4 regions of the Vibrio rumoiensis genome follow, and region 4 is predicted to be linked to each of the others. Evidence: predicted binding sites of a transcription regulator. Region 4 holds the regulator's gene; each other region holds the start of a gene.
What was found. Region 4 encodes CRP, which controls carbon source genes, mostly activating them, when cyclic AMP is high. Its sites were predicted from a motif close to TGTGANNNNNNTCACA; they were not measured.

Region 1 (7,940 bases), 430 kb from region 4:
AGATACTTTCAAGCCTGCTTTCTCGATTTGAGGACGCAAGTTGTTGTTCACTTCGTAACGGTGACGGTGACGCTCATGAATTTGTGCGCTGCCGTACAACTCGTACGCTTTCGTGCCTTTTTCTAGGTGACAAAGCTGAGAACCTAGACGCATTGTGCCGCCTAAATCAGAAGCTTCGGTACGCTCTTCAACGTTACCTTCTTTGTCTACCCACTCAGTGATAAGACCAACCACTGGGAATTTAGTTTCTTGATTAAACTCCGTTGAGTGCGCACCTTCCATACCCGCGACATTACGCGCGTATTCAATCAGTGCCACTTGCATACCTAAGCAAATACCTAAATATGGAACTTTGTTTTCACGAGCGTATTGAGCCGCAAGGATTTTACCTTCGATACCACGGTCACCAAAGCCACCAGGTACTAAAATCGCATCAAGGCCAGCCAATAGCTCAGTGCCTTTTGATTCTACATCTTGAGAATCAACATATTTGATATTCACGCTTAGACGATTTTTTAAACCAGCATGTTTTAATGCTTCGTTTACTGATTTATAAGCATCTGGTAATTCTGTGTATTTACCTACCATACCGATAGTCACTTCACCCGTTGGGTTAGCTTCTTCGTAAATCACTTGTTCCCACTCAGTCAGGTCAGCTTCAGGCGCTGTAATACCAAAACGAGTACACACTAAATCATCTAAACCTTGCGCACGAATCAGTTGTGGGATCTTATAAATAGAATCCACGTCTTTCATCGAGATAACGGCTTTTTCTTGCACATTACAGAATAGTGCAATTTTCTTACGTTCGTTAGCCGGAATAATACGATCACTACGGCAAACCAAAATATCTGGTTGAATACCAATAGAAAGTAATTCTTTTACTGAGTGCTGAGTTGGCTTAGTTTTCACTTCACCAGCCGCCGCCAGATACGGTACTAACGTTAGGTGCATGAACATAGCACGCTCACGACCTACTTCTGCCGCTAACTGACGAATCGCTTCCATGAAAGGAAGTGACTCGATATCACCGACCGTACCACCAACTTCAACGATAGCGACTTCGTAGCCTTCAGAGCCAGCAATAACGCGGTCTTTAATCGAGTTAGTGATATGTGGGATAACTTGAATTGTTGCGCCTAAGTAATCACCACGACGTTCTTTACGTAGAACATCTTCGTAAACACGACCGGCTGTAAAGTTATTACGCTTGCTCATCTTGGTACGAATAAAACGTTCGTAGTGACCAAGATCGAGATCGGTTTCCGCACCATCTTCCGTGACGAATACTTCACCGTGTTGGATCGGGCTCATTGTGCCTGGATCCACGTTGATGTATGGGTCTAGTTTCATCATGGTCACTTTAAGACCACGAGCTTCTAAAATCGCTGCAAGTGATGCTGCTGCAATACCTTTACCTAGAGAGGATACGACCCCACCAGTAACAAAAATGTAATTTGTCGTCATGCTTAACCTGAAATTGGTTGAATGAGGGAAATGGATTACTTCTGGACGGGATGAAAATATACCAGAACCCCTTTTCCGCTACAACGTGAAATCTATCACACTCGATTAATTTATTTCTTGCTTCAAATCAATTTAGCTTTCTCAGTAATGAAAGCAGTACTACCCAACCAGAAAATATTCATAAAAAACAATCAATAAAAGATAAAACTGTAGCCTAGATTCTTTTTTCAGACAGTTTGACATTTTCCCACTGAATATCTAATTCTTGCAACGAACAATCTGTCAATAACTTACCTTGCCCTGAGATGATTGATTCCACACCACGAAAACGTCGCTCAAATTTATTATTAGCTTTGGTGAGTGTCACTTCAGGATCTTTACCCAAATGACGGACTAGATTCACCGTTGCAAACATCAAGTCACCGAGCTCTTCTTCGATGCGTTGCTCATTTTTATCCACTTGCAAAGCCTCTTCCATTACTTCATCAATTTCTTCATGCACCTTATCCACAACCGGTCCTAAGGTTCCCCAATCGAAGCCATATTTAGCGCATTTTTTCTGTAGTTTATTGGCGCGAGATAACGCGGGTAATGCTTTTGGTATAGAGTCTAGAATACTTTCTTCGACTTTGCCTTGCTGTGATTTTTCTTTTTGCTTCTCTAATTCCCAACGAGCATTAAGTGCGTCTTCATCTTCAATTTTTTCATCAGAGAAAACGTGTGGATGGCGGCGTATTAGTTTGTCATTTACCCCTTTCACCACATCATCAAAATCAAAAAGTTGTTGTTCATTGGCCAATTGGCTATAAAAAATCACTTGAAAGAGTAAGTCACCTAATTCTTCTTGTAGGTTTTGCCAATCTTGATTATGAATAGCATCCACCACTTCATAAGTTTCTTCTATGGTGTGTGGAATGATCGAATCAAAGGTCTGTTTTTTATCCCAAGGACATCCATTTTTTGGGTCACGCAGTTGCTGCATAATGGATTTAAGTTGTTCGATTGGTGATGTCATGGTTTTCTCTTTATGTTCTTTTCTAAAATAGTGGGTCTGGGTTGTAGATAGCAAAACACCGCTTAAAAATTTAAGCGGTGTTTTGATTTATCCGTCATTATTTTAAACGCTTCACTCTTAGCACATCCTTTAATTGCTCAATCCGAGCAATGATACGCGATAAGATTTCCACATTTTGAACTTCTAAATTAAAGTCCATGATCACAATCTGACGCTTATAATCAGTACGTCCATTCATACTGCTCACTTTCAGTTTCTCATTGGCAAATAATGCCGTGATATCTTTCAGTAAGCCACTGCGCTCCAACGCCTCAATACGAATGGTCAAAATATATAGCCCAGTAAAGCCACTCCCCCAGACCGTTTCAATGATTCGTTCAGGAGCATGGTGCCTTAACTCATCCAACTGTTCACAGTCGGTACGATGCACTGAAATGCCTCGACCTTGCGTAATATAACCACAAATATCATCACCGGGGATCGGCTGACAACATCGAGCTAAATGGTTCATGAGGTTATCTACCCCTTGCACCACGACCGCATCTTTACGTGGACGACTTTCATGCGAAACTTGTGACTCTTGAAGCTTAGCTAACGCTTGCTGGTCTTCCTCTTCTGCCGTTGGCTTATTTACCAAGGCATTAATATGATTCACGACTTGGTTAATACGTAAATCACCACTACCAATGCCAGCATAAAGTTCATCTGGTGAGTTCACATTAAAACGCTTCAACGCATATTGTTGCGCATCTTTTAAAGTCGCACCGATTTTTTGCAACTCAACTTCAAGAATATCTTTACCCGCTTCAAGGTTTTTCTCTCGGCTTTGCTTTCTAAACCAAGCATTGATTTTGGCCCGTGCTCGCCCTGAATGAACAAAGCCTAAACTTGGGTTTAACCAATCTCGAGAAGGATTTGGCTCTTTTTGAGTAATGATCTCAACTTGATCACCCATCGCGAGCTTATGAGTAAACGGAACGATACGCCCACCGACTTTGGCACCAATACAACGATGCCCCACCTCGGAGTGAATATGATAAGCAAAATCCAATGGGGTCGCGCCCATCGGTAAATCGACCACATCGCCACGTGGAGTAAAGGCATAAACCCGATCATCAAATACTTGGCTGCGCAATTCATCCAGCATTTCGCCAGAATCTGCCATCTCTTCTTGCCAATCAATTAATTTACGTAGCCAAGTGATCTTTTCATCATAACCACTACGTCCTGCTGAGCTGCCTTCTTTATATTTCCAGTGCGCAGCCACGCCAAGCTCCGAATCTTCATGCATTTGCTTGGTTCGAATTTGGATCTCAATGGTTTTGCCTTCAGGACCAAGTACCACGGTGTGGATGGATTGGTAGCCATTTGGTTTCGGGTTCGCGACGTAATCATCAAACTCACTTGGTAGGTGCTTATATTTGGTGTGCACCATACCTAATGCCGCGTAGCAATCTTGCAATTGGTCAGCAATAATTCTCACGGCTCGCACATCAAACAACTCATCAAACGCCAAGTTCTTCTTCTGCATTTTTCGCCAAATGCTATAGATGTGCTTTGGCCGCCCGCTGACTTCAGCATTAATATTGGCCGCTTTCATGTCTTTGGATAAGTTGGTCACAAAGTCATGAATGTACTGCTCTCGAACGATTCGACGCTCAGACAGCTGTTTAGCAATTTTCTTGTAGATATCAGACTGTTGATAGCGAAACGCGTAATCTTCAATTTCCCATTTTAACTGACCGATACCTAATCGGTTGGCCAGTGGCGCATAGATATTGGCACATTCTTTTGCCGCAGATTGGCGAATCTCATCAGGCTCATTTTTTACTTCACGTAAGTTACAAATACGTTCCGCTAACTTTATCACCACACAGCGAAAATCATCCACCATCGCAAGTAGCATGCGGCGGACGTTATCGACTTGTTCTGAGGCTTCTGAATCATCAAGACTGACATTTAATTGTCCAATTGCCGCCATTTCTTCAACGCCGTCAATCAGTTTTACGATTTCTTTACCGTAAGTTTCAATTAAGGTTTCACGCTCAAAGAGCCCAGCGGTCACAATCGGAAAGAGTTGCGCCGCCATTAATGTTGGGCGGTCCATCGATAATGTAATAAGAATTTCGATCATCTCGCGACCACGCCACAGCAACAATGAACGGGCGGGGTGATCACGGAGTAAACTTTCACACTCTTGGTAGACTTGCGTCAATTTATTACTGGTTTTGCCGTCTTGATGTAGGCTTGCAATCCAAGATTCCAGTTCAAACTCTTCGTTTTTATTTAAATGTGCGCTTCTAACTGCGACCATTACACTGTCCTGCTTAATCTATTCTTAAAGATGGGCAATAAAATGTTACTGCTCTTAAACGGTTCCGTTGTTAACTGAGGCATATCAACTCAGCTGAATATGCGCGCATAGGCTAAGTGCTCTCTTCATTTCGCGTGTTAAAATAGTTTCAGTTTTGCGGTATTTTTTCTTTTACTGTTCTTTTTTTCAGCTTTCGCTGTTTTTTCAAATAAAGCCATCGATTCTAGGTGACTGGTATGAGGGAACATGTCAATCATACCAAGCTTTTTAAGCTCATAACCTTGGCTTTGTAAACTATGGCTATCACGCGCAAGTGTCGAAGGATTACATGACACATAAACGACGCTCTTAGCACCGAGCTCGGCCATTTTATCGATAATGCCTGACGCTCCTGCTCGAGCGGGATCAAGTAACACTTTATCAAATGCCTTTTTAGCCCAGACAGCCTGAGTAAAATCTTGCTCTAGATCAGCTTGATAAAACTCTAGATTATTTAATTGGTTTATTTGAGCGTTCGATCTCGCTCTTTCTACCATCGCTTGAATACCTTCAACCCCAATCACGGATTGAGCTTGCTGGGCTAACGCTAAACTAAAATTACCTAAACCACAGAATAAATCCAGTATGCGATCGTTTTTAGTGATGTTTAACCATGAAACAGCCTGAGCAACCATTGCTTGGTTTACCGATTGGTTCACTTGAATAAAATCGGTGGGTAGAAAATCAATCTTATTTCCAGTTTCAATGCTCTGAAGCGGCTCACCACTCAAACAGTCTAGCTCAGCACTGTTACCTAACAAGTAGACTGTCGTGTCATGCTGCTGAGCAAATGCCACCAAACTCTGTTGCTCTTTCGCGGTTAACTCTGCCGTGTGGCGTAATAATAATGCTTTGCGCTGTCCATCAAACACCACTTCAATGTGTCCCAACGCTCTTGGATTATCAAAGGCCACCAGCATCGACTTTATCGTTGGTAACAATTCGTTCAACGTAGGTTCTAAAACGGGACAATCTGTTACATTGGCAATCTGTTTGCTGGCTTTTTGTCTAAACCCAAATTGTAATTGTTGAGTTTTAGCATCAAACATCATGCTAATTCGAGCACGGCGGCGGTAACCCGTTGCTGGTGAAAGAATAGGCTCACTCATCGTAAGATTCGCTTGACCGAATTTCGCCATTAATTGATGCAATGATGCCGTTTTATGCGTAATTTGATCATCATGATCTAAATGTTGCATATTACAGCCGCCGCAACGCTGATAATGTGGACAAAAAGGTTCAACACGTTTCGCACTGGCTTCTTGTATGCTGATCATTTTCGCGCGTGAATATTTACTTTTTTCTTCAATCGGCTGAACCAGCACTTTTTCTTGCGGTAATGCGCCTTCAACAAACATTGGTTTATTATTGTGATAAGCAATGCCGGCACCTTGATGATCCAGTTTATCGATGGTCACGACTTGATGCTTTTGTATGTTCTGTGTGTTTTTCTTGGCTTGGTAGAAATTGGCCATTGGTACTCAGTGTCCATAATGTATGGAGGGCATAATGCCTTCATTTGTCAATATATTATACCTAACTGACTTCAAGATGCAGAATTTAAAGCTGTTATCTGCCCTTTTATAAAAGGAAGATTGGCGAAGGAGTGCGGCACCTATCAAACCAACCTAACGCAGCATAAAGCCTTGAATGAATCTCTCAAAGCGCAAGTTAAAACTCGCCCCTTGAAGTTGCTTGGGTATATTGTGCTAAATTCGTGATTATTCACAACAATGATTGTCGAACCACACTTAGTTGATTAAGCTAAGGGCATATTGGCGAAAATCAGAATTGTCATATCAATCAAACCACTCGATCTTCAAAATAATGTTGAGTGAAAGAAACCACCTAAAAGCGGATTTCTGTGAGTAGATTGGTATTAATAGCACTCTCATTTCGCTATTTTCCCATATCCAGACAGGCTTGTAATTAAAGAATCATGACAAGGTATGGCTTACGCGCCCGCGTAATTACATTAACGTTAGCACCCGCACTGATCATTGGCTTATTATTAAGCGCATTTTTCACTTTAAATCGCTATAACGATCTTGAGACTCAACTGATCACGTCTGGTACGGATATTATCGAGCCTTTAGCTATCGCCAGTGAATATGGTATGACCCAGCAAAGCCGCGAAGCGGTACGCCGGCTGATCAGCTACGCCCATCGTAAGCACTCTGATATTGTACGCAGTATTGCCGTATTTGATACTCACCACGAATTATTCGTAACATCGAATTTTCACCCAAATTTTCAATCACTCACATTTGATAAAACGAAGCCGATCCCGCTATTAAGCTCGATAACTCAATCGAAAGATAACCCGAATATCAAAATCTTACGTTCTCCTATTTTAGCAGAAGGCCAATTTACCAGCCCTAGCGGCAAAGAAGTCGCACCAAACCAAGCTTTAGGCTATATCGCCATCGAACTGGATTTATCCGCCTTACGCTTACAACAATACCAAGAAATTGTTGCGGCTTTAATTGTATTGCTATTTGGTATCGGCTTATCGGGGTTCTTTGCTTATCGTTTAATGCGCGATGTGACCTTACCTATTTCTCATATGGTGAGTGTGGTTGACCGTATACGTCGTGGGCACTTAGATATCCGAATTGAAGGCAAATTGCATGGCGAACTCGACACATTAAAAAGTGGTATCAATGCCATGGCAATGTCGCTGTCGGAGTATCACGTCGAAATGCAACATAGTATTGACCAAGCCACTTCCGATTTACGTGAAACATTAGAACAACTAGAGATCCAAAATATCGAACTCGATATTGCGAAAAAACGCGCTCAAGAAGCAGCAAGAGTGAAGTCAGAATTCCTTGCCAACATGTCACATGAATTACGTACCCCACTCAATGGCGTGATAGGTTTTGCCAGACAAATGCTCAAAACGGAATTAACCCCGAACCAAGTTGATTATCTACAAACCATTGAACGTTCAGCGCAAAACTTACTGTCTATCATTAATGACATTCTCGACTTCTCTAAATTAGAAGCCGGTAAGTTGCTACTGGAAAACATTCCATTTGACTTACAAGACACCTTAGATGAAGTCGTTAGCCTACAAGCAACCAGTGCACATGAGAAAGGGTT
Region 2 (7,940 bases), 830 kb from region 4:
AAGGTGCTTTTAATACGTCATACCAAGTAGGATTCTCACCCACACTTGATATCCGATCGATAAAACGTATTGTTTGTTTTTTCTCCAGTACCTCTAAATCAGTTTCAATAAACCGACTTACGGTATCTTCCGGTAAAATTTCATCTAATCGGTGTCCAATAATATCTTCCGTTTTCACAATACCTAACGAATCAGCATAAGCTTGGTTGCAGGCTTCATGAATGCGGTTTTGGTTAAACATCGCAATAGGATCGGGAGACGCATGTAATATAGATTGCAGCAAGGTTTCACTTCTTGCTAAATCAAGCTCCATGGTATGACGTTTATCAACTTCATCAGAATAAGACTGCTGCGTATAGTACCAATCCGACACATCATGACTGATTCCTACCACTGCCGTAACTTTTCCATCTTGAGCAATTAGCGATGTAAAATGAGTTTCCAGTAAGCAACTCTCTCCATCAGGTGTTGAGGTCCATCGTTGTTGAGATTTTCGACCATCGGTAATAACAACCGTTTCCATACCAATCCCTTCCTGCTCTCGTTGATACCAAAAACGGTCATAGGCACGGTTAGTCGCTAATACATTACCATCAAGGTCTTTAATGAAGACCTGCTCAGATAAAGAATTTAAAGCCTGAAAAGCAAGAGAAGTGTTTTTGTTGTGATCCATATTCCCTGAATAAGGGCTCACATAAACCACCCACACTTTCTGTCCGTTTGATATCGTTGAAATAAATGAAAAATGCAATGGTTGTTGATTGTGCTCAGAAATATTCCAATACTGGAAAGGGTCGTGTTGTGCGTCTTCGAGAATAGTCAGGAATTTTTTTGGGGACATTAATGATGGCAGTAAAAAGCGCTTTCCCACTCGCCGCAGTGACAATAATTGAATCGCCTTACGGCTTGCATCTAAAATTTCACCGTTTTGGCAATCTACGATAAAAACAGCGATCGGTGCACCTTTAATGAGCGAAAGAAAGCGCTCTCGATAAGTACGATGTAAATAAAAAATAATCAGTAGGCCTATTAAAGTCATCAATAATACATCTACTGAGAGGCTATCCCCCTCGAACGAAAACCACTCCATGCCCCACCCATACCATCTTGTTTTAAATTTAACTGACCTTAGGCGTATATATTACAAGTAAATGCATTATTTGTGAGGAGATAATTCCACTATTCATTTATAAACATCGGACAAAAGGCTCGCCAATCCCAAAATTTGTGTTGTTGAAGCAAATGATTCGACTTAATACTAAGTAGAAGAGCAACATATAAATTCAAAGAAAACGCATATTATCAACACTCAAAGCATATTTAGCTCTTTTAATATGCAAAAGGTGTGAAAAATTTAATCACTTTTGTTCAACTTTCGTTGGAATTACATAGTACAAAAATGTAGGATGGTTAAACGATGCTGTGTTTTTCGTGATAGACGTCACGTCAATATTCAGAGATAAATCGCTAGCGTTTCCGTTAGGTAAAGCATAAAAAACTGGATGTTTTCAATGCTACCTCCTAAAGGAACTAAGGAACCACTTTTTTCGCAAATAGTTTTCTGCGAATGGTTGAAAGGAATCGCGCTTACTAGACCGAGCAATGTCATAGTAAGTTGAAGATTATAAGTACATAAAAGGACAAAGCAGTTTTCTCGATAAGCATAGACGCTAACTCGTAAAGCTGCCATTTAACTTGGAAGGATGTATCTATGGTAAGTAGAGAGCAAAGTACACAAGGATTGTACACTCCTGAGCTGGAGCATGATGCCTGTGGGATCGGTTTTGTTGCTCACTTAAAAAACCGTAAATCTCACGCTGTGGTAACACAAGCGCTGGATATGCTAGCCCGCATGGAACACCGTGGCGGTCAAGGTTGTGACCCTTGTAGTGGTGATGGTGCAGGTATCTTACTGCAAAAACCTCATGAATTTCTTTTAGAAGAAGCCGTCAAACTCGGTATCAAACTCCCATCATTTGAAAAATATGGTGTTGGGGTTGTCTTATTTCCTAAGGATGAACACAAACGTCAGCAATGCCGTGATATTTTAGAGCGCAATGCCCAGCGCCTTGATCTTGAAATCCTAGGCTACCGTGTCTTACCTGTCGATAACTCAATGATCGGCGAAGACCCACTTAGCACCGAACCTCAATTCGAACATGTTTTCATTTCTGGTGGTCCAAGTATGGATCCTGCAGAACTTGAACGTAAACTTTACGTTTTGCGTAACTATACAGTTCGAGTGTGTTTAGAGTCAGTTTCAAATATTGGCGATGACTTCTATATTAACTCATTGTCATACAAAACCTTGGTTTATAAAGGTCAACTTACAACCGATCAAGTACCGCAATATTTCTTAGATCTTCAAAACCCAAGCATGGTGACCGCGTTAGCGTTAGTTCACTCACGCTTCTCCACCAACACATTCCCAAGATGGCGTCTTGCACAGCCGTTTCGTTACATTGCCCATAATGGTGAAATTAATACCGTACGCGGCAATTTAAACTGGATGAAAGCTCGTGAAGCCATTTTAGAGTCAGACCTATTCTCAAAAGCGGAAATCGACATGCTATTGCCGATTTGCTCAGAGAATGGTTCAGATTCATCAAACTTTGATATGGCGTTAGAACTACTGGTTCTTTCTGGCCGCAGCTTGCCACACGCTTTAATGATGTTGATTCCTGAAGCATGGCAAGAAAATAAAAACATGGACCCGGCACGTCGCGCTTTCTATCAATACCATGCCAACATCATGGAACCTTGGGATGGCCCGGCTTCTGTGTGTTTCACCGATGGCGTTCAAGTAGGGGCAACCCTTGACCGTAATGGTTTACGTCCTTCTCGCTATACGGTAACCAAAGATGATTTCTTAGTTATGGCATCAGAATCTGGCGCAGTAGAAATTGCCCCAGAGAATATTGAATACCGTGGTCGCCTACAGCCTGGTCGTATCTTTGTTGCCGATCTAGAGCAAGGTCGTATTATTTCTGATGAAGAAGTAAAAGATAGCATTGCTACCGCTAAGCCTTATGAACAATGGGTTCAAGACAATCTATTAACCTTAAAAACACTGCCTGATGCGGACAATATGCATCACCAACCTTCACCGGCTAAATTGCTTCAGCATCAACAAGCATTCGGTATTACTAGCGAAGAAGTAAACGATATTATTCATGTGTTGGCAGAAACCGGTTATGAGCCACTTATGTCAATGGGTGCAGACTGGCCGCTCGCCATTTTGTCACACCAATCACAACATCTATCTCATTACTTCAAGCAGCTTTTTGCTCAGGTAACTAACCCACCAATCGATCCGATTCGTGAACGCATGGTAATGTCACTGAACACCTACCTAGGTCGTGATCATAACTTGCTGACAGAAACCCCTGAACACTGCCGAAAAGTAGAACTTGAGTCACCGGTATTATCAAACGATGAACTTGAAAAGTTACGTGCAATTGATAACGAACACTTACAAGCTAAGACGTTAGATATTGTTTTCCGAGCTACTGAAGAGCCAGGTAAACTAGAGCGTGCGCTAAAACGTATTTGCCAATACGCAGAAGATGCTGTGGTTGACGGATACTCGATCATTCTATTAACCGATCGTGCAACTAACTCTAACCACGCGGCAATTCCAGCGATGCTAGCGGTTGGTGCTGTACATCACCACTTAATTCGCAAAGGTCTACGTGCTAAATGTGACATCGTGATTGAAACCGGTGACGCTCGTGAAACTCATCACTTTGCGACATTAATCGGTTATGGTGCTAATGCGGTTAACCCATATTTGGTAACCGAAACGATCGTTGATCTTCAGAAGAAGAAAAAACTCGATTCAGAGATCCCAACTGAGGATTACTTCAACAATTACCGCAAAGGCATCAATGCTGGTTTATTGAAGATCTTCTCTAAAATGGGTATTTCAACGCTACAGTCATACCATGGCGCGCAAATTTTTGAAGCGCTAGGTATCAGTAAATCAGTGGTCGATAAATACTTCACTGGTACCGTTTCTCGTATCCAAGGACTGACCATTGATGATATCGCACGTGAAGTGCTAATCCGTCATCGTGTTGGCTATCCTACTCGCGAAATTCCAATCCAAATGTTGGATGTTGGTGGGGTTTATCAATGGAAACAACGTGGTGAAAAACACCTATTTAACCCTGAAACTATCTCATTATTGCAACAATCGACTCGTAACAAAGATTACAGCCAATTCAAGCAATATGCGAAAACCGTTGATGATCAAGGCGATAACGCAGCAACCCTACGTAGCCAATTAGATTTCATCAAAAACCCAGCAGGTTCCATATCTCTAGATGAAGTGGAACCAATTGAAAAAATCTTAAAACGCTTCGCAACAGGGGCGATGAGCTTTGGTTCTATTTCTTACGAAGCTCACTCAACGCTCGCCGTTGCGATGAACCGTATTGGCGCTAAGTCAAACTCTGGTGAAGGCGGTGAAGACCCAATTCGTTTTGAGAAAAAAGACAATGGTGACTGGGAACGTTCGGCGATCAAACAGGTTGCTTCAGGTCGTTTCGGCGTCACCTCTTACTACCTAACTAACGCTGATGAGCTACAAATCAAAATGGCTCAAGGCGCAAAACCGGGTGAAGGCGGTCAGCTACCAGGTGATAAAGTCGATGATTGGATCGGGGCGACTCGTCACTCAACTCCAGGCGTTGGCTTAATTTCACCACCACCGCATCACGATATTTACTCTATCGAAGATTTAGCTCAGCTTATCTACGATCTGAAAAATGCTAACCGCGATGGTCGCGTTAACGTGAAGCTGGTATCGGAAGCGGGTGTTGGTACCATTGCATCAGGTGTTGCAAAAGCAAAAGCTGACGTAGTTCTGATTGCTGGTTTTGATGGTGGTACAGGTGCATCTCCGATGTCTTCAATCCGTCACACGGGTTTACCATGGGAATTAGGCCTAGCCGAAACTCACCAAACACTACTGAAAAACGGCCTACGTAACCGTATCGTTGTTCAGTCTGATGGTCAGATGAAAACACCTCGCGATCTTGCTATTGCTACCTTACTTGGTGCAGAAGAGTGGGGCGTAGCAACTGCGGCTCTCGTGGTTGAAGGTTGTATCATGATGCGTAAGTGTCACAAAAACACTTGCCCAGTTGGTATCGCGACTCAGAATAAAACTCTGCGTGAACGTTTTGATGGCCGCGTAGAAGATGTCGTGACTTTCTTCCAATACATGGCTGAAGGTTTACGTGAAGTGATGGCTGAACTTGGTTTCCGAACTATCGATGAAATGGTTGGTCAATCACACAAACTAAAAGTGCGTGATGATATCCAGCACTGGAAGTACAAAAACCTCGATCTTAGCCCTGTTCTACACATTCAACCGCCTCGTGCTGAAGATGGTATCTATAACCAGAAGCAACAAAATCATGGTTTAGAGGCCGTCTTAGATCGTAAGTTGATTGAAGTCGCCCAACCTGCTTTAACCAAAGGTGAAGCCGTTGAAGCTTTATTCCCAATCATCAATACCGATCGTAGTACTGGCACCATGCTATCGAATGAAATTTCGAAAGTTTATAAAGATGAGGGTTTACCTAAACCAATGAACGTTAAGTTCACCGGTTCTGCTGGCCAATCTTTTGGTGCTTTCCTTGCAAAAGGCGTTAAGTTTGAAGTGGAAGGCGATGCCAATGACTACTGGGGTAAAGGTCTATCAGGCGGTACATTAGTACTCTACCCTGATCGCCGTTCGACAGTGGTTGCTGAAGACAACATCGTAGTTGGTAACGTATGTTTTTACGGTGCAACGTCAGGTCAATCCTTTATACGTGGTATGGCGGGTGAACGTTTCTGCGTTCGTAACTCTGGCGCACACGTAGTCGTTGAAGGCGTTGGTGACCATGGTTGTGAGTACATGACAGGTGGCTCAGCAATTATCCTTGGCTCAACAGGCCGTAACTTTGCTGCTGGTATGAGTGGCGGTGTCGCTTATGTTTGGGATAAAGACGGTGACTTCAATAAGAAGCTCAACCCTGAATTAGTGGATCTTGATCCAATTGAAGCAGAAGATAAAGCCTTCATTAAAGATATGCTGACTAAGCATGTTGAGTACACTGGAAGTACTGTTGCGCAAAACTTCTTAGCTGATTTTGAAAATAACCTAGCAAGCTTGGCAAAAGTTATGCCTCGTGATTACAAAGCTGTATTGCAAAAGCGCAAACAAGCCGCAAACAAGGAAGAGTTGGAGGCCGTCAATGGGTAAGCCTACTGGATTTTTAGAGCACGGACGTGAACTACCGAAAAAAATCGATCCGAGTGTTCGTATACAAGACAATAAAGAGTTCGTACTCGATGAGGAGTTTGGTGAAAAAATCAATACTCAAGCTTCTCGTTGTATGGACTGTGGTGTGCCGTTTTGTCATAGCGGCTGCCCAATTGGGAACATCATTCCTGAATTTAACGATGCGGTATACCGTGATAGCTGGGAAGAAGCTTGGAATATTCTAAGCAGCACCAATAACTTTCCAGAATTTACCGGTCGAGTGTGTCCTGCACCATGTGAAACCGCTTGTGTACTGGGTATTAACCAAGACCCTATTACCATTTGTAATATTGAGAAAAATATTGCAGAGCGCGCCTATAAAGAAGGCTTTGCGAAAGCACGTAAACCTCGTAGCCGTACAGGGAAAACCATTGCAATTGTCGGCTCTGGACCTGCTGGGTTATCGGCAGCAGAACAGCTCAATGCCGCAGGTCACTCAGTGACCGTATTCGAGCGTGATGAGAAAATTGGAGGTCTACTGCGTTTTGGTATCCCTGATTTTAAACTCAGTATGGAAGTCATTGACCGTAAACTTGATCTCATGCGTGATGCTGGTGTGAAATTTGAAGTTAACGCTCACATCGGTGTTAACATCAATGCACAGCAACTACGCCAAGAGTTTGATGTCATTCTCCTTACAGGTGGTTCAACGGTACCTCGAGATTTACCGATTCCTGGTCGTGAGCTAAAAGGGGTTCATTTTGCGATGGAATTCCTAGGTCAAAACAACCGCCGCGCCAATAATATGGATCTGAAAGGTGAAGAAATTCACGCGAAAAATGATCACGTTGTGGTGATTGGTGGTGGTGACACGGGCTCTGACTGTGTAGGTACTTCTAACCGCCATGGTGCCGCGAGCATTACTCAGGTGGAGATCATGCCGATCCCACCAGAGAAACGTCCAGCGAACCAACCTTGGCCTCAATACCCAATGATCATGAAAACCACCACTTCTCACGAAGAAGGGTGTGAGCGTCATTGGAATATTCTGACCAAAGAATTCATCGGCGATGAAAATGGTAATGTGAAAGAATTACGCATTGCGGACATTGTTTGGGATGATGCCAAGCCGGGTGAGCGCCCTGGATTTAAAGAAGTGGAAGGCTCTGAACGAGTCATTCCTTGTACCAAAGCTTTCTTAGCAATGGGCTTCTTATATCCAGAGCCAACTGGTGTACTGGCTCAACTTGACATTAAACTCGATGACCGAGGCAATGTTGCGACCGATGGTTATGCGACCAATCAAAAAGGTGTCTTTGCTGCCGGTGATATGCGTACAGGCCAATCCCTCGTTGTTCGTTGTATCAATGAAGGGCGTGAATGTGCTCGCGCTGTGGATGCATATCTAATGGGTAACTCACACTTAGAAGCAAGAGCAGATTCTCTCATGAAATCGGCTTAATAGCTGAGTAATACTTAAACCTAAAGCCCCGTTGATTCGGGGCTTTTTTGTATATGGTTAGTCACTTCAAAAAACTAACACTAAAAAGGTAATTAAAAATGCGAAAGTTCAATACGTTAGCTATGGTTATATTACTTACTGGTTGTACTCAGAGTCATGCTATGAAAGATAATAATCCCGATTTACTATGTAGCTCGAAGCCTAACTGTGTTTCCACTCAAG
Region 3 (7,940 bases), on a different replicon from region 4:
AACACCGATGTCGATATTATTACTTTCCGTCGTTGTGGGCCTGTTAGCAGGTTTAGTGGGTTCTCTATTTGAAATTGGTGTTAGTTGGGTTTCTGAATCACGAACAGATTGGTTGAAGCAAGAAATGAACTCACTACTACCGCTATGGCTATCAGCGATTATTGTAAGTGCTACATTAGCTTTTATTGGTTATTACCTTGTTAGTCGTTTTGCACCAGAAGCAGCTGGCTCAGGTATTCCTGAGATTGAAGGAGCAATGGATGATATTCGTCCCGTTCGCTGGTGGCGTGTTCTGCCAGTTAAATTCTTCGGTGGCCTCGGTGCTTTAGGTTCAGGTATGGTGCTCGGTCGTGAAGGGCCAACCGTACAAATGGGCGGTAATATTGGTCGTATGGTTTCTGACATATTTCGCTTAAAAGATCCGGATGGCAGACACTCTTTACTCGCATGTGGTGCTGCAGGCGGTCTAGCCGCTGCATTTAATGCCCCTCTCGCTGGCATCATGTTTGTGGTTGAAGAAATGCGCCCTCACTTTCGCTATAACCTATTGTCAATTAAAGCGGTGATTATCTCATCGGTTGTTGCTACGATTGTATTTCGCTCGATTAGTGGACAAGATGCGGTTATCACGATGCCGCAATATATAGCGCCAGATCTAAACACCTTATGGCTGTTTCTCGTTCTTGGTTTAATTTTTGGTATTTTTGGTGTGACCTTTAATCGGCTAGTAACGTGGTCACAAGATATATTTGTCCTAATCCATCGTAATGACCAAAAAAGATATCTAATCACTGGTACCATTATTGGTGGTTGCTTTGGCTTATTACTACTTTATCTTCCAGAATTAACTGGTGGTGGGATTCAATTAATCCCAGGAGCAACCAACGGTGACTACAGCATTAGTTTGTTATTGATCCTATTCTTCGCTCGTGTAGCAACAACACTGATATGTTTTGGTTCAGGAGCCCCTGGTGGCATTTTTGCTCCAATGCTGGCGCTTGGTACTTTATTCGGTACTTTTTATGGTCAACTCGCTCTGCAAATTGATCCGACACTGAATATCGACCCTGGAATGTTTGCAATTGCGGGCATGGGTGCATTATTTGCAGCAACCGTTCGAGCACCAATAACAGGTATCCTGCTCGTCATCGAAATGACCAATAATTATCACCTTATTTTACCATTAATTATAACTACATTAGGCGCGACTATTATGGCTCAATTGCTTGGTGGTCAACCTATCTATACACAGTTACTACATAGAACTCTGAAAAAAGCCAAGCTACAACAAGTTGATCTACCAAAGCATGACGAAAAGAGCCCAGAAGAAGATAAAGCAGAAACGATTAGCGAAACAGAAACTGAAATAAATCGGAAATAATGCACCACTATAAATTTTTACCTGTAACCACAATGCACCAATTTTGCTCATAAGATCAAAATTGGTGCATTTATTTTTATCTCTCCTCCTCTAAATAGCCAGTAAAAGCGTTATCCCATCCAAATAACCACACAAAACCCCATGGCATAAAAATTGCTTAATACAAAGCTTCTGCATCAAAATAGTGCTCATAAAACCGAGTGCTTAATTATTGTGCATAGAATAATACGTTCATTTTTAGGAGATACATGAACATGGATGAGTCCACCACTCAAGTATATGGCGTAGTACAAGCATTAACCCAGAGCTCTGATACGTTATTTTTATTACTCGGCGCTATTATGGTCTTTCTTATGCATGCAGGGTTTGCCTTCCTTGAAGTGGGTACCGTAAGGCATAAGAACCAAGTTAACGCGTTAGTGAAAATACTTTCCGACTTCGGTGTATCTACCATTGCTTATTTCTTTTTTGGTTACTGGGTTGCTTACGGCCATTCTTTTTTCGTTGATGCCCCGACCCTCTCAGCGGGTAATGGCTACGAACTGGTTAAATTCTTTTTCTTATTGACCTTTGCAGCAGCAATTCCGGCCATTGTCTCTGGCGGTATCGCGGAGCGAGCTCGTTTCTACCCTGTGTTGATCGGTACATTCTTTATCGTTGGCTTAGTGTATCCATTATTTGAAGGCATGATATGGAATGGTAATTTTGGTCTACAAGCATGGTTTGAAACCACCTTTGGTACAGGGTTTCACGATTTTGCAGGCTCAGTAGTTGTCCACGGTGTCGGGGGCTGGATTGCACTAGTCGCCGTAATATTCCTTGGCATGCGTAACGGACGGATCCGCGCGGGCAAACATACTAACTTTGCACCATCTAATATCCCATTTCTTGCACTAGGCGCATGGATATTATGTGTTGGTTGGTTCGGCTTTAATGTTATGTCGGCACAAACTATTAATGGTATCAGTGGTTTAGTAGCGATTAACTCTTTAATGGCAATGGCTGGCGGAATATTAGCAGCAATGGTGATGGGTAAAAATGACCCAGGCTTTATTCATAATGGTCCACTGGCGGGCTTAGTCGCGGTTTGTGCTGGTTCAGATTTAATGCATCCCATCGGCGCATTAGCAACGGGTGTTGTGGCTGCTGCAATTTTTGTATGGCTATTTACCTTCATGCAAAACAAAACCAAAATCGATGACGTATTAGGTGTTTGGCCGCTGCATGGCGTGTGTGGAGCATGGGGCGGTATTGCTGCCGGTATCTTTGGACAAACCGCACTAGGCGGAATGGGTGGTGTGAGTTTAACCGTTCAGGTTCTCGGTACGTTACTAGGTATTGCCATTGCTGTATTAGGTTCAATTCTGGTCTATGACACGATTCACAAAGTATCAGGCTTACGTTTAAGCCAAGAAGACGAATATAGCGGTGCCGATTTATCTATCCATAAAATCAGCGCAACCAATGAAGATTAATATTGATTAACTTCAACTAGGGTTGATTCTAAAAAATAGCCACTCGCTTTAACGATCCGGTTCAGTCAGGAAAAGTGAGTGGCTATTTTATTTAGCAATTGCATAGAATGTTAATTAGGTATTAGCTTGATGCATTCTAGGCAACCAACATGCCCTCTCACGCCGCTTGAATCACCGTACTTCGCTTTCACAATCTTAGTGTTACACACGTCTGAAAAAACATAAGCTCCAATTGCATCGTTTATATCTTGGTAAATTTCATCTACATTCGACAAACCGCCACCAAGCACAATTACATGTGGATCAAGTACATTTATGACCGATGCCAAACTACGGGCACACATATCAATAAACGATAAATAATGTTGCTCAGCATTCGTATTGCCAGCACGTTTTAAATCCATGATTTCTGCAGAGTTGTAGTCTGTGCCATGCTGCTGATTATAGCGTTCAGAAAAACCTGATCCTGAAATAAAGCGTTCTATACAGTTAATTTTTCCGCAGTAGCATTGCTGTGCGAGTCCATCATTATCTCGATGATATTGTGGCAAGGTATTATGACCCCACTCTCCGGCGATCGCATTGGGCCCAGAAAGTAGTTGACCATTGACGACAACACCACCGCCACACCCCGTACCAATAATGACGCCAAAGACGGTGGCATGCCCAGCGCCTGCGCCATCTTGCGCTTCCGATAATGTAAAACAATCGGCATCATTTGCGATAAATACCGGCTGTTTAACTATGTCAGCAATATCTTTATCCAAATGCTGGCCATTCAAGATTAAGCAATTACAGTTTTTTATGGTTTGGCTATCAGGGCTTATCGCACCAGGTAGGCCGATACCAATGGTCATAGGCTGTTGTAATGTTTGTTGGATACTTTGAATCAAACCGGTGACTGTTGATAAGAATTCAGAGTAACTACTGGTTGGCGTCGGTATGCGCTGCTGATAAATAGTTTGCCCATCTTCTGATAACACAACCGCTTCAATTTTTGTTCCACCAATATCCAAACCTAAACTCAGCATTTCATTTTCCTTATGAACCATAATGGCCTCGTTCTAGAGACACGCCATTCTTTTACTAACAACTAAATAGCAACCAAAAAATTTTTTTTATGCGATAGAGGGCACTAAAAATAGAGATCTAGATCACAATAATTAATTTTAATTTTTAATACAAAACAGCAACATTCCAATAAATTAGCATTGTAAAGCATATCACTTTAATCAATGTTCATTATTTATCAAATTAGTCAGCGCTCAAAATAGAAAATAAGACTTTGATATTTAAGTAATTGGTTACCTTTATCACAATTTAAAAAATAACATATAATAGAATCATCACGCAGCCGAGCCCCCTCATTCATCAAGCCAATCACTGACACCGTTAATTTACAAAAGTTTCACACCAATGGATTGATAAACTATTCTTACAGCAGTATTGTGTAGGCAGATTTTTGATAACTTTATAGTTTTCAATAACTCGCTAGCAAAATTATGGTCCAAATTTCCTTTATCGAAGTTGTGGATCGCTTGTATGGACAAAAATAACTTTATAGTTGGTGCCAATATGAATATTAAACAAATGTCTTTTTACCCTTCTGTCGCGTCAATCATTTCTCTTTCTCTTCTTATGTCGCCACAGGTTAATGCCGCTGCAGAAAATGCCGGAGAGTTTTACCTTGGTGCTAAAACCGGTTGGTCTAATTTCGATTTCGGTCAGAATGACGGTGATATTGATGATGATGCCTGGGCTGGTAGTGTCTATGGTGGTTATCAATTTAACGAATGGTTCTCTTTAGAAGGTGGTTATAACTACCTTGGTAATTCGAAAGAGCATGTTGCTGGTAGCGAAGTTAATAAAACTCAGATTCAGAATGGTGAATTAGGGGCAAAATTAGATTGGAACCTTACTAGCGCATGGAATCTATTTGGTAAAGTAGGTACTTCATATAACTATGTCGATCAAAAAACAGGTGCTTATAATGATAGCGATGAAAACTGGTCACTAATGTTAGGTGCTGGTGTCGAATATCAACTAAGCCATAACTGGCGTGTACGTACCGAATATCAATGGTTTGATAACGTAGGCGAAAGTAGCACAACAGGTAAAACTGATGTTAACTACGTATCTCTTGGCCTAAGTTACTATTTTGGTAGTTCAGATAGTGCTGCACCAGTTGCTGCAGCGGCAACAACTGCGGCAGTGGTAGCCGCTCAAGAGCCAGAACCAGAACCAGCTGTTGTAGAAGAGCCATTACCAGCAGCAACCTTATCAAAAGGTGCTTTTGAACATAACTCTGTTGAATTAACATCAGATGCAAAAAGCTCTTTAGATCCAGTAGTCACATATTTAGAACAACGTCCTGAAATTAATGTTGCCGTTATCGGTTACACTGATTCAACAGGGGCAGCTGAATACAACCAAAAACTTTCAGAAAAACGCGCACAAAAAGCTGCTGATTACTTAACTGAAAATGGTATCGATGAATCACGCATCAACGTTGAAGGTAAAGGGGAAGAAAACCCTATTGCTGATAACTCAACAGCTGAAGGTCGTGAACAAAACCGTCGTATCGAAATTACTTATCAAGATTAAGCCTCTAAGCTTATAACTTTAAGGCCGCTGTTAACCGCAGCGGCCTTTTTATTTCTGCTTTATTCCTAACTAACAGATACCACCTTGAGTGAGCTTACTCGGATCAAGTGCTTTCTCTAACTCTGCTCTAGATAATTCCGTTTCTTGTTCTGCCACATCAATAATCGCACGCTTTTCTTTATACGCTTTCTTGGCAATTTGCGCAGCTTTTTCATAGCCAATAATAGGGTTTAACGCGGTCACTAAAATTGGATTTTTAACGAGAGCCAAATCCAAATTATCTTCTCGCACAACAAAATCTTTTATCGCTTGATCCGCGAGACTGCGTGAACTATTAGCCAGTAGTTCAATGCTTTGCAGTAAGTTGAGAGCAATCACTGGCAACATCACATTTAATTGAAAATTACCACTTTGCCCTGCAACCGTAATCGTTGTGTCATTCCCTATCACTTGAGCTGCTGCCATGGCTACGGCTTCGGGGATAACAGGATTCACTTTTCCTGGCATAATCGATGAACCTGGTTGTAAAGCTGGCAGTTCTATTTCACCTATTCCCGCGAGTGGCCCTGAATTCATCCAACGTAGATCATTGGATATTTTCATTAAGGCTACAGCATAGGCTTTTAATTCACCAGATACAGCCACACTTGAGTCTTGGCAGCTTAAACTGTAGAAATAGTTGTCGCTTGGCTGAATGGACTTTCCGTTATTGAACTCAGATGCTGAGTAAATAATTGAGCAAATTCTTGAGGTGCATTAATGCCGGTACCCACTGCAGTTCCGCCCTGCGCCAATTGCTTTAAATCAGGCAAGAGTTGTTCAATGCGGCAGCGAGCTTTATCGATTTGCACCTTCCAACCAGATAACTCCTGCCCCATGGTTACTGGCATCGCATCCATTAAGTGAGTACGACCGGTTTTCACAATATGAGATAGTGCAGACGCTTTTGCCTTCAACACTTGACTTAAATGCTCCATGGCAGGAATCAATTCATCTTCAATCGCCATTAATGCACTAAGCTGAATCGCCGAGGGAATCACATCATTACTGCTTTGCGCCATATTGACATGATCGTTCGGCCCAACACGCTGTGCTTGCCCCGTTTCTTCTTCAAGAATTTGATTTGATAAGGTCGCGATCACTTCATTAAGATTCATGTTGGTGCTGGTACCAGAACCAGTCTGAAAAACATCGATAGGAAATTGGTCAAGATACTCGCCATCTATAATGGCCTGACAACTCGCTTGAATCGCTTTAGACATCGTACTATCGAGTAGACCCAACTCTTCGTTAGCTTTAGCAGCGGCTTGTTTGATCATGGCAACAGATTGAATAAAACGAGGAGGCATGGTCAAAGAACTGATTGAAAAATTATCGACGGCTCGTTGAGTTTGAGCCTGATATAAAGCATCTTTGGGGACTTTTACCTCTCCCATGCTGTCATGTTCGGTACGGTAAAAAGTATTGAAGGGAACAGAAGCCATAACATCATCCTTAAATTGTGATGGAATGGCTTCAGTGTCGAACCTATTTGGCCGATATGCAAGTTATCATTGTGATAAGGGAAGATGATTCAACGCTCACCAGTTATCGATTAACGTTGTTTTTCAAATTGCTGAACATCATCGGGGATCACAACCCAATTTTGCTTTTCGCTTGTCCATACATGCATCGTCGGTACAATCATACGTGTATCGTCTAAACTGGCCGCCGCCTTGAATTTGATCATTTCAGGCACGGCAGGGTTTAATTGATAAATACGATTACCGCAACCAGCACAGAAATGACCGATATTTTCATTGCCGCTGTCTGCAGTGCGGCTGGTTTGCTTTAGCTCACCTTGAATATCAATATCCTTTGCATCCAGGACACAAGTGATACTAAACGCACTGGTGGATAATTTTTGGCATTCTTTACAATGGCAAGCCATTACTACTTTAGGTGCCGCTTTCAAGGTAAAGTTCACACTACCACACTGACATTGGCCTTTTACTGGATAACTGACATCCGTCATAACTCGATTCCTTATTCAACCGGTAGATCATGGTTTGCGCCCCATTCAGCCCAAGAGCCATCGTATACGGCTAGGTTAGTATAGCCACAAAGATAAGCCGCCATCAGGACAATACACGCCGTTAAGCCTGAACCACATGAAAATACTTGCTGTTTTGAAGCATCTAAATGCTGTTCAAGTAGTGTTTCCAGCGCCTCGAGTTTCTTGAATTGATGCCCTTCAAGTACCGAACTAAAAGGTAGGTTAATTGAAGATGGAATATGTCCAGATCGCATCCCTTCACGAGGCTCTGCGACTTTACCTAAAAATCGCTCTTGCGAACGCACATCAATAATTTGAATATCATCGTTTGAAATCGCCGCTAACACATCATCCACATTAAACACTTTCTGCGCTTGATAGTTTGCATTCACATTACCCATCGCTCTATCTATATCAGTATAAGAATCCACTAATGGGTAGCCCA
Region 4 (7,940 bases):
GTTCAGTATTGGTTGAGTTTGGTAACACCAAGGTGTTGTGTAATGCCAGTGTTGAAGAAAAAGTACCGGGTTGGTTAAAAGGCCGTGGTAAAGGTTGGGTAACTGCTGAATACGGTATGCTGCCACGTGCAACCCATACTCGTAACCGTCGTGAAGCTGCCAGTGGTAAACAAGGCGGCCGTACTATGGAAATCCAACGTCTGATAGCTCGTAGCCTACGTGCGGTCGTCGATTTAGAGGTACTCGGCGAAATGATGATCACCGTTGATTGTGATGTGATTCAAGCGGATGGCGGCACACGTACCGCTTCTATTTCTGGTGCAAGTGTTGCCTTGGCTGATGCGATTCAATCATTAATGGCTTCTGGTAAATTGAAGAAGAACCCGATGAAAGGTCACGTTGCTGCGGTTTCAGTGGGTATTCTAGGTGAGCACGCGTTATGCGATTTAGAGTATGTGGAAGATTCTGCTGCCGATACCGATATGAACGTGGTGATGACCGAAGAAGGTAAGATGATTGAAGTGCAAGGCACCGCCGAGGGCGAAGCGTTCTCTCGTCAAGAATTGAATCAGTTACTGGATTTAGCCGAGAAAGGCATTAACGATATTATCGCGGTCCAGAAAGCCACTCTGGCGGAATAGTTTGTTTTTATAGCTCCTCATTGAGGGGCTATTTTTTTGAGTACAATTTGAGTCTGTTACAGCTGAAATTGAAGATGAAACCCTCTAGGGACTAGACACTAGAAACTAGGGACCAAATAGAGATATTTTATGAAAGCATATCAACGTGAATTTATTGAGTTTGCCCTTGAGAAACAAGTTCTTAAATTTGGCGAGTTTACTTTAAAGTCTGGCCGTACTAGTCCGTATTTCTTTAATGCGGGTTTGTTTAATACTGGTCGTGATCTTGCGCGCTTAGGTCGCTTTTATGCGGCAGCTTTGGCTGATTCTGGTATTGAATTTGATGTGTTATTTGGCCCTGCGTACAAAGGCATTCCGATTGCAACGACGACAGCAGTAGCACTTGCCGATCATCACGATATCGATACGCCTTATTGTTTTAACCGCAAAGAAGCCAAAGATCATGGCGAAGGCGGTAATCTGGTGGGTAACCCGTTAGAAGGTCGCATTATGCTGGTGGATGATGTGATCACAGCCGGTACCGCGATTCGTGAATCGATGGAAATCATTAAAGCCAATGGCGCTGATCTAGCAGGCGTTTTAGTGGCCATCGATCGCCAAGAAAAAGGCAAAGGTGAGTTATCGGCGATTCAAGAAGTAGAACGAGATTTTGGTTGTGCAGTGATTTCGATCATTAGCCTCGGCGATCTTGTGACGTACCTTGAAGAGCAAGGTGGTAATGCTGAGCAGCTTGAATCGGTAAAAGCATACCGTGCGCAATACGGCATTTAAGCTTTATTATTTCAATCTTTGAAAGCCAATGATGTCAAAACCTGGAGGGAATCTCTCTCTGGGTTTATTTTTATTTACATGTGTAATTATTTTTATACACACCAATAAAACCCCATTCCAAGTCAATTTTGTCGAATGTTTAATCAATATCTCGACTTTTCACCTCGATTTACTTCTGATAAATGGTAATGTGTCAGCTAAATATTCCACTAGGTAAAAGACACACTCATGAGTAACTCAAAGGTTTTTGGCAGTACTTTGATTATTGCTGGCACTACGATTGGCGCAGGTATGTTGGCCTTGCCAATTGCTTCGGCAGGCTTAGGTTTTAGCACTTCTTTAATCATTATGATTGGGATGTGGGCGTTAATGGCCTATACCGCATTGCTCATGTTAGAGCTGCACCAACATGCTGATTACGATGCCACTCTACACACGTTAGCGAAACAATTTTTGGGTGACAAAGGAAAATGGGTGGCGACTTTTGCCATGCTCTTTCTTTTCTATGCACTGTGTGCCGCTTACATCGCGGGCGGTGGTGGTCAGTTTAATGAAAAATTACATAACTGGTTTGCTATTGATGTATCTAATGGTATCGGTACGTTGATTTTCACCATCATTATTGCTGCGATTGTGACGTTTGGTACCTCATCGGTCGACCGCGTTAACCGAGTTTTATTTACCTGCAAGCTCATTGCGATGGCCGTGATGTTGTTCTTCTTAACGCCCAATATTCAAGCGGTTCATCTACTTAATATGCCATTAGAGAAAGGCTTGATTATTGCTGCATTGCCTGTGATTTTTACCTCTTTTGGTTTTCACGGTAGCATCCCTGCGGTGGTGCGTTATTTGAACCTTGATATGCAAGCATTGAAAAAGGTGATGGTTTTCGGTTCTTTACTACCGCTAGTCGTCTACATCTTATGGCAGCTGGCCACGCTCGGTGTGGTTGAACAAGCCACGCTTTCACAAGCGGGTGATGTTACCGCTTTAGTGGGCACGCTTTCACAAGTGATTCATAGCTCGGTGATTTCACAAGTCGTTTCTGTCTTTGCCGACTTGGCGTTAATCACTTCCTTCCTTGGTGTGAGTTTAGGCTTATTTGAATTTTTAGGTGACAGCTTAAATAAGAATCAAAGCAAAGGTGGCCGTGTTGGTATTGCACTAGTGACATTTGTACCACCGTTATGTTTTGCGCTGTTCTACCCACAAGGTTTTATTATGGCCTTAGGTTATGCAGCGATTGCGTTAGCGATTTTAGCCATTTTATTACCGGTTGCGATGGTGATGCGTTCTCGAGTCCTAAACCAAGAGACTCAGTCGTTTACCGTTTCCGGTGGAACGCCAGCCTTAATGCTAACACTTGCCGTTGGTGTGGTGATTATTTCAGTTCAAGTTATGATCAGCCTTGGGATGTTGCCGGCAATAGGGTAATTTCGATATTCGTGTCTAGGACGCTAGGCTCGGGAGCTGAAAGAATTATTGACATTAGTTTGTCTCGCTGCACAATCTTCTCGGCTCTCGGCTCTCGGCTCTCGGCTCTCGGCTCTCGGCTCTCGGCTCTCGGCTCTCGGCTCTCGGCTCTCGGCTCTCATCTTTTTCGATCCACAAGCAGCGTAGCGCCCGAATAACGAAACTCGAATACTAAAAAAGCCACTGAACTTATCATTCAGTGGCTTTTAATTTTGTAACTCTGCTAAACGCGATGTAATGCTTAACGCGTGCCGTAAACCACGATGGTTTTACCGTGGGCAGAAATCAAGTTTTGCTCTTCTAGCATCTTCAAGATACGGCCAACCGTTTCACGTGAACAACCTACAATTTGACCAATCTCTTGACGAGTGATCTTAATTTGCATGCCGTCTGGGTGCGTCATTGCATCAGGTTGTTTCGCTAGGTTTAGTAGCGTTTGAGCGATACGACCGGTTACGTCTAGGAATGCTAAGTCACCTACTTTTTGGCTAGTGATTTGCAGACGTTTTGCCATTTGTGCAGAAAGACGCATCAAAATATCTGGGTTAACTTGGATAAGTTGACGGAATTTCTTGAATGAGATTTCAGCAACTTCACAAGGTGATTTGGCTCGAACCCAAGCAGTACGCTCTTGGTCTTCTTCAAATAGGCCTAATTCACCAATGAAGTCACCTTGGTTCAAGTAAGACAAAATCATTTCTTTGCCTTCTTCATCCTTGATTAATACAGCCACGGACCCTTTTACGATGTAATAAAGGGTTTCTGCTTTCTCGCCTGCGTGAATCAAAGTACTTTTTGATGGGTACTTATGGATGTGACAATGCGATAGAAACCACTTTAATGTTGGGTCAGTTTGAGGTTTACCTAGAACCATAATTTGTTACTTCCTCTACAAGGCTTGCTCAGTTTTGAGTCATTCATCCTGAGACCGGCTAAACTGGTCAAATAGAATAGGTGTTAATTGTTATAGCTACAAACTTTGTTGCAGTCGCCCTTCAATACTACCCCTTTCTAGAGCGGATTTCTTGACTTTGATCGGCTAAGTGTGGGGTTTTAGGGGATTAAACCGTGTTCAATGTCACAGAGTCGGCACTAAGTGTGTTCTGAGTAACACTTTTAGGCGATTTTTCCTGTTTCGATTAATTGATGGAGTAGCGGCTGAATAATTAATTCCATCGCAAAACTCATCTTACCGCCCGGCACAACAAGTGTGTTATGACGTGACATGAATGAACCTTCAATCATTGCGAGCAGATATGGGAAGTCAACATTCTTAATTCCACGCAATCGGATCACCACAAAGCTTTCATCCAAACTCGGTATGCCTTTGGCATTAAGCGGATTGGATGTATCAACGGTGGGTACACGTTGGAAGTTAATGTGAGTGCGGGAGAATTGTGGCGTGATGTAATTTAAGTAATCGTCCATTGAGCGCACAATTGAATCCATCACCGCTTCACGTGAATGTCCACGGTCTCGAGTATCACGGACGAATTTTTGAATCCATTCAAGGTTAACAATCGGCACCATGCCAATCAAAAAATCCACATGTTTGGAGACATTAACATCACCATCGACCACCCCACCATGTAAGCCTTCATAAAAAAGAACATCGGTATTTTCAGGTAGGTCCTGCCATGGTGTGAAAGTGCCAGGCATTTGATTGTAAGGAACGGCTTCATCAAAGCTGTGTAAGTAGCGACGAACTTTACCCGTACCTTCTTTGCCAAATTGATGGAAAAAATTAGCTAGAGCGGGAAAGTCATTCGCTTCAGGGCCAAAGTAACTGATGTGTTTACCTTGCTCTTTGGCTTTACGGATCGCGACATCCATTTCTGGGCGTGTATAGCGATGGAAGCTATCGCCTTCAACCCAAGAGGCTTTGATGCCCATCATATTGAACATTTTTCTGAAGGTTTCTGAGGTGGTGGTCGTTCCTGCACCTGATGAACCCGTTACTGCAATAATGGGATGCTTTGCCGACATGATAATCCTTTCTTTCGACTTAAATATTGAGAGATAGTGTAGATGAATGATCCACAAGAATAAATAGCGGCACCATTTGACCGCTTTTTCACTAGCTCAACTCATTGATGGATTTGATATCGACGCTCTCATGCAGTTCAGAGAAAACAATCGCGACACTGCCTGATTTTAGTTGTCCCTTCACTTGTTTGATCTTGGTTTCAAGCGAGGTTTCTTGCATACCGTAATCGGTACCTTCACGTAGGATAAACTCTTTGATTAAGTTATCGAGTGTATCAGGATCGATGTCTTGCCATGGAATGATCATTTATGAGCTCCAGAAAACCACAGATTCTAAAGAATTGCAGTTGAGGTTAAATAGGTTGGCGATAGCCAAGTGGCATGGTGAAGTCAGCAGCGTTATCGCCCAAGTAAGGATGATTATCTACCCAAACACTAGAGGTGGTGCCTTAGCGGTACGCTTTTAGTGTTCCTTTGTCCTAACCCAATGCATCACCGATTTTAATTGGTAGACCCATTGCTTGTAGGGTGATGAAACTGGCCAGAAGTAAGGGAATATATTTTGTAGATGGCATGAAGATTAGCCTTTAATTTTCTATCTTATAAAAAATGGCTGACAGGTGTGGCGCGCCTAGTTTTTGACAATAAAGATGAGTCATTGGTTGGCTCGTTCTTGATGATAGATCAAGATGATTAATACAATGAACAAGATCGGATTGTTGTTGGCGTTCTAATTGTAATTCAAATTGCAGTGATTCACGATAAAGTGTATCAGGTAAGTGAGGTTTGGCTTTGCGGCGGTAATCTCGAAATTGTTGCAATAGGGTTTCAGTTCGCTCAATCGCGTTATCTAATTGTTCCCATTGCTGTTCAGAAAGGCTCAATTCATGTTCATCGAGCCATTTTAATAATAAGACTAAGTTAACCTTGCCTTTATGCCGGTTCTGTAAAACTAAGCAAGCTTCTTTTATTTCACGCACGCCGTAATGTTGCAAACTAAATTGCCATAAGCGTTCAAAAGTTAAAGGCAGAGGGTTATATTGCGTCATTATTGATTAAGAGATTCCAATTCTTCTTGCAAGGCCATCCATTCCATTTCAACGTCTTCTAACTGAGATTTACTGGAGGCTTGCAATGTTAATACTTCGGTAAGCTTAGCCTTATTTTCATCTTGGTAGAGAGAAACATCGCCAAGTTGTTCTTCAGCATCGGCTAATTGTGCGCTCAGTTTGTCCATTTTTACTTCGAGTTGTGTCAGTTTTTTGCGAATTGGTGCACTTTGTTTACGTAATTCTGCTTCAAGTCGCTTTTGTTCTTTACGGGCTGCGGCGCTATTTTGACTTGGTTCCGTCGTGCTATCAGGCTGTGCGTCTTTTTTATCTTGCTTTTGTTGTTCGGTAAGCCATTTGTAGTAATCCCCTAAATCACCATCAAATGGCACGACTTGTTTGGCGTCGACCAGGTATAAATCATCGGTGGTAGCACGGAGTAAATAGCGGTCGTGACTGACGATGACCATCGCACCTTCAAAGGTTTGTAGTGCCATGGTTAAGGCTTGACGCATATCTAGATCAAGGTGGTTAGTGGGTTCATCGAGCAAAAGTAAATTCGGTTTTTGCCAAACGACTAAGGCGAGAACGAGGCGCGCTTTTTCACCACCTGAAAATGGTGCGACTTTATCGAGCGCTTTCTCACCGACAAAGCCAAAGCTGCCTAAGTAATCACGTAGTTGCTGCTCTGTATGATTGGGCGCTATCTGCATCATGTGTTGTAAAGGGGTTTCTTCAGGATGCAAGGTTTCCAATTGGTGCTGAGCAAAGTAACCAATTTTCACGCCTTGAGAGTAGGTTAAATCACCACTTTGTGGATTGAGTTCGCCGGAAAGCAATTTAATAAGCGTCGATTTACCCGCGCCATTACGACCAAGTAGGCCAATACGGCTACCCGGAACGAGATTTAATCGAATATGTTCTAGTATTAAGTTATCACCGTAACCTGCCGATACTTGATCCATCATCATGATTGGGTTCGGCAGAGCTGCAGGTTCTCTAAATTCAAAGCTAAATGGGTTATCAAACTGTGCGGGGAGCACTTTTTCCATTTTCTCTAGTGCTTTAATTCGGCTTTGGGCTTGACGAGCTTTAGAGGCTTTGTAGCGAAAACGATCAATATAGCTTTGCATGTGCGACATTTGTTTTTGCTGCTTGGAATACATCGCTTGTTGCTGCATTAACTTTTGCGCACGTTGATTTTCAAATGATGAATAATTACCGGTGTATTCGTTGAGTTGTTGATTTTCAACATGAATAATGCGGCCCACGATGGGATCAAGAAAATCACGGTCGTGCGAAATTAAGATTAATGTGCCAGGGTAGTTTTGTAGCCATTTTTCTAACCACAATACGGCATCTAAATCTAAGTGGTTGGTGGGCTCATCGAGCAGGAGTAAATCCGAGCGACAAAGTAGGGCTTGAGCAAGGTTCAAACGCATGCGCCAACCACCAGAGAATTGGGTTAGGCTCCATTGCATTTGTTCTTGACTAAATCCGAGGCCATTTAATAATTCTGCGGCGCGAGATTTGATGGTGTACCCACCAACCGTTTCGAGTTTGCCGTGTAACTCAGCCACTAAGGTACCGTTGTCGGCTTGTTCCGCTGCTGCAAGATCTTGCTCTAATTGACGATATTCACGATCGCCATCAATCACATAGTCTAAAGCGGCACGCTCTAAAGCTGGCGTTTCCTGAGCAATCCAAGCCAGTTCCCAATGTGCGGGCATTTGGAAATTACCAGCATCAATGGATAATTCATTTTTCAGTAAAGCAAATAGCGTAGACTTACCACAGCCATTTTTCCCCACTAGGCCGACTTTATCGCCAGGATGAATAGTGGCTGAAGCTTGTTCTAAAAGTGGCTTACCACCACGAAGTAATTGAATGTCTGAAAATGTAATCATAGAAGTCTTATTTTAGGCATGAAAAATCAGAAAATGCAGCGGCTTGAATATTAGGCGTTTCAAGGATAAATGTCGATTATTATACGATTTACGATATGATGATTTTATCCCTT

Region 1: the regulator CRP is predicted to act here: its motif matches at 1,552-1,567, upstream of VRUMOI_RS03345 (CTP synthase).
Region 2: the regulator CRP is predicted to act here: its motif matches at 1,431-1,446, upstream of gltB (glutamate synthase large subunit).
Region 3: the regulator CRP is predicted to act here: its motif matches at 4,000-4,015, upstream of VRUMOI_RS14735 (ROK family protein).

What each region holds. Positions count from the first base shown of each region.
Region 1 covers NZ_AP018685.1:726,198-734,137, reverse strand. The annotation lists gene VRUMOI_RS03345 (CTP synthase) at 1-1,467, opposite strand, end outside; gene mazG (nucleoside triphosphate pyrophosphohydrolase) at 1,682-2,482, opposite strand; gene relA (GTP diphosphokinase) at 2,580-4,796, opposite strand; gene rlmD (23S rRNA (uracil(1939)-C(5))-methyltransferase RlmD) at 4,934-6,310, opposite strand; gene barA (two-component sensor histidine kinase BarA) at 6,775-7,940, shown strand, end outside.
Region 2 covers NZ_AP018685.1:2,234,829-2,242,768, forward strand. The annotation lists gene VRUMOI_RS10240 (diguanylate cyclase domain-containing protein) at 1-1,039, opposite strand, end outside; gene gltB (glutamate synthase large subunit) at 1,712-6,256, shown strand; gene VRUMOI_RS10250 (glutamate synthase subunit beta) at 6,249-7,718, shown strand; gene VRUMOI_RS10255 (DUF1499 domain-containing protein) at 7,817-7,940, shown strand, end outside.
Region 3 covers NZ_AP018686.1:509,692-517,631, reverse strand. The annotation lists gene clcA (H(+)/Cl(-) exchange transporter ClcA) at 1-1,381, shown strand, start outside; gene VRUMOI_RS14740 (ammonium transporter) at 1,636-2,856, shown strand; gene VRUMOI_RS14735 (ROK family protein) at 2,967-3,884, opposite strand; gene VRUMOI_RS14730 (OmpA family protein) at 4,432-5,460, shown strand; partial or broken gene VRUMOI_RS14725 (class II fumarate hydratase) at 5,530-6,944, opposite strand; gene VRUMOI_RS14720 (GFA family protein) at 7,055-7,474, opposite strand; gene VRUMOI_RS14715 (sulfurtransferase) at 7,486-7,940, opposite strand, start outside.
Region 4 covers NZ_AP018685.1:293,001-300,940, forward strand. The annotation lists gene rph (ribonuclease PH) at 1-641, shown strand, start outside; gene pyrE (orotate phosphoribosyltransferase) at 771-1,412, shown strand; gene VRUMOI_RS01310 (aromatic amino acid transport family protein) at 1,641-2,846, shown strand; gene crp (cAMP-activated global transcriptional regulator CRP) at 3,127-3,759, opposite strand; gene VRUMOI_RS01325 (phosphoribulokinase) at 4,002-4,871, opposite strand; gene VRUMOI_RS01330 (YheU family protein) at 4,963-5,178, opposite strand; gene VRUMOI_RS01335 (TIGR02444 family protein) at 5,459-5,923, opposite strand; gene VRUMOI_RS01340 (ABC transporter ATP-binding protein) at 5,920-7,827, opposite strand.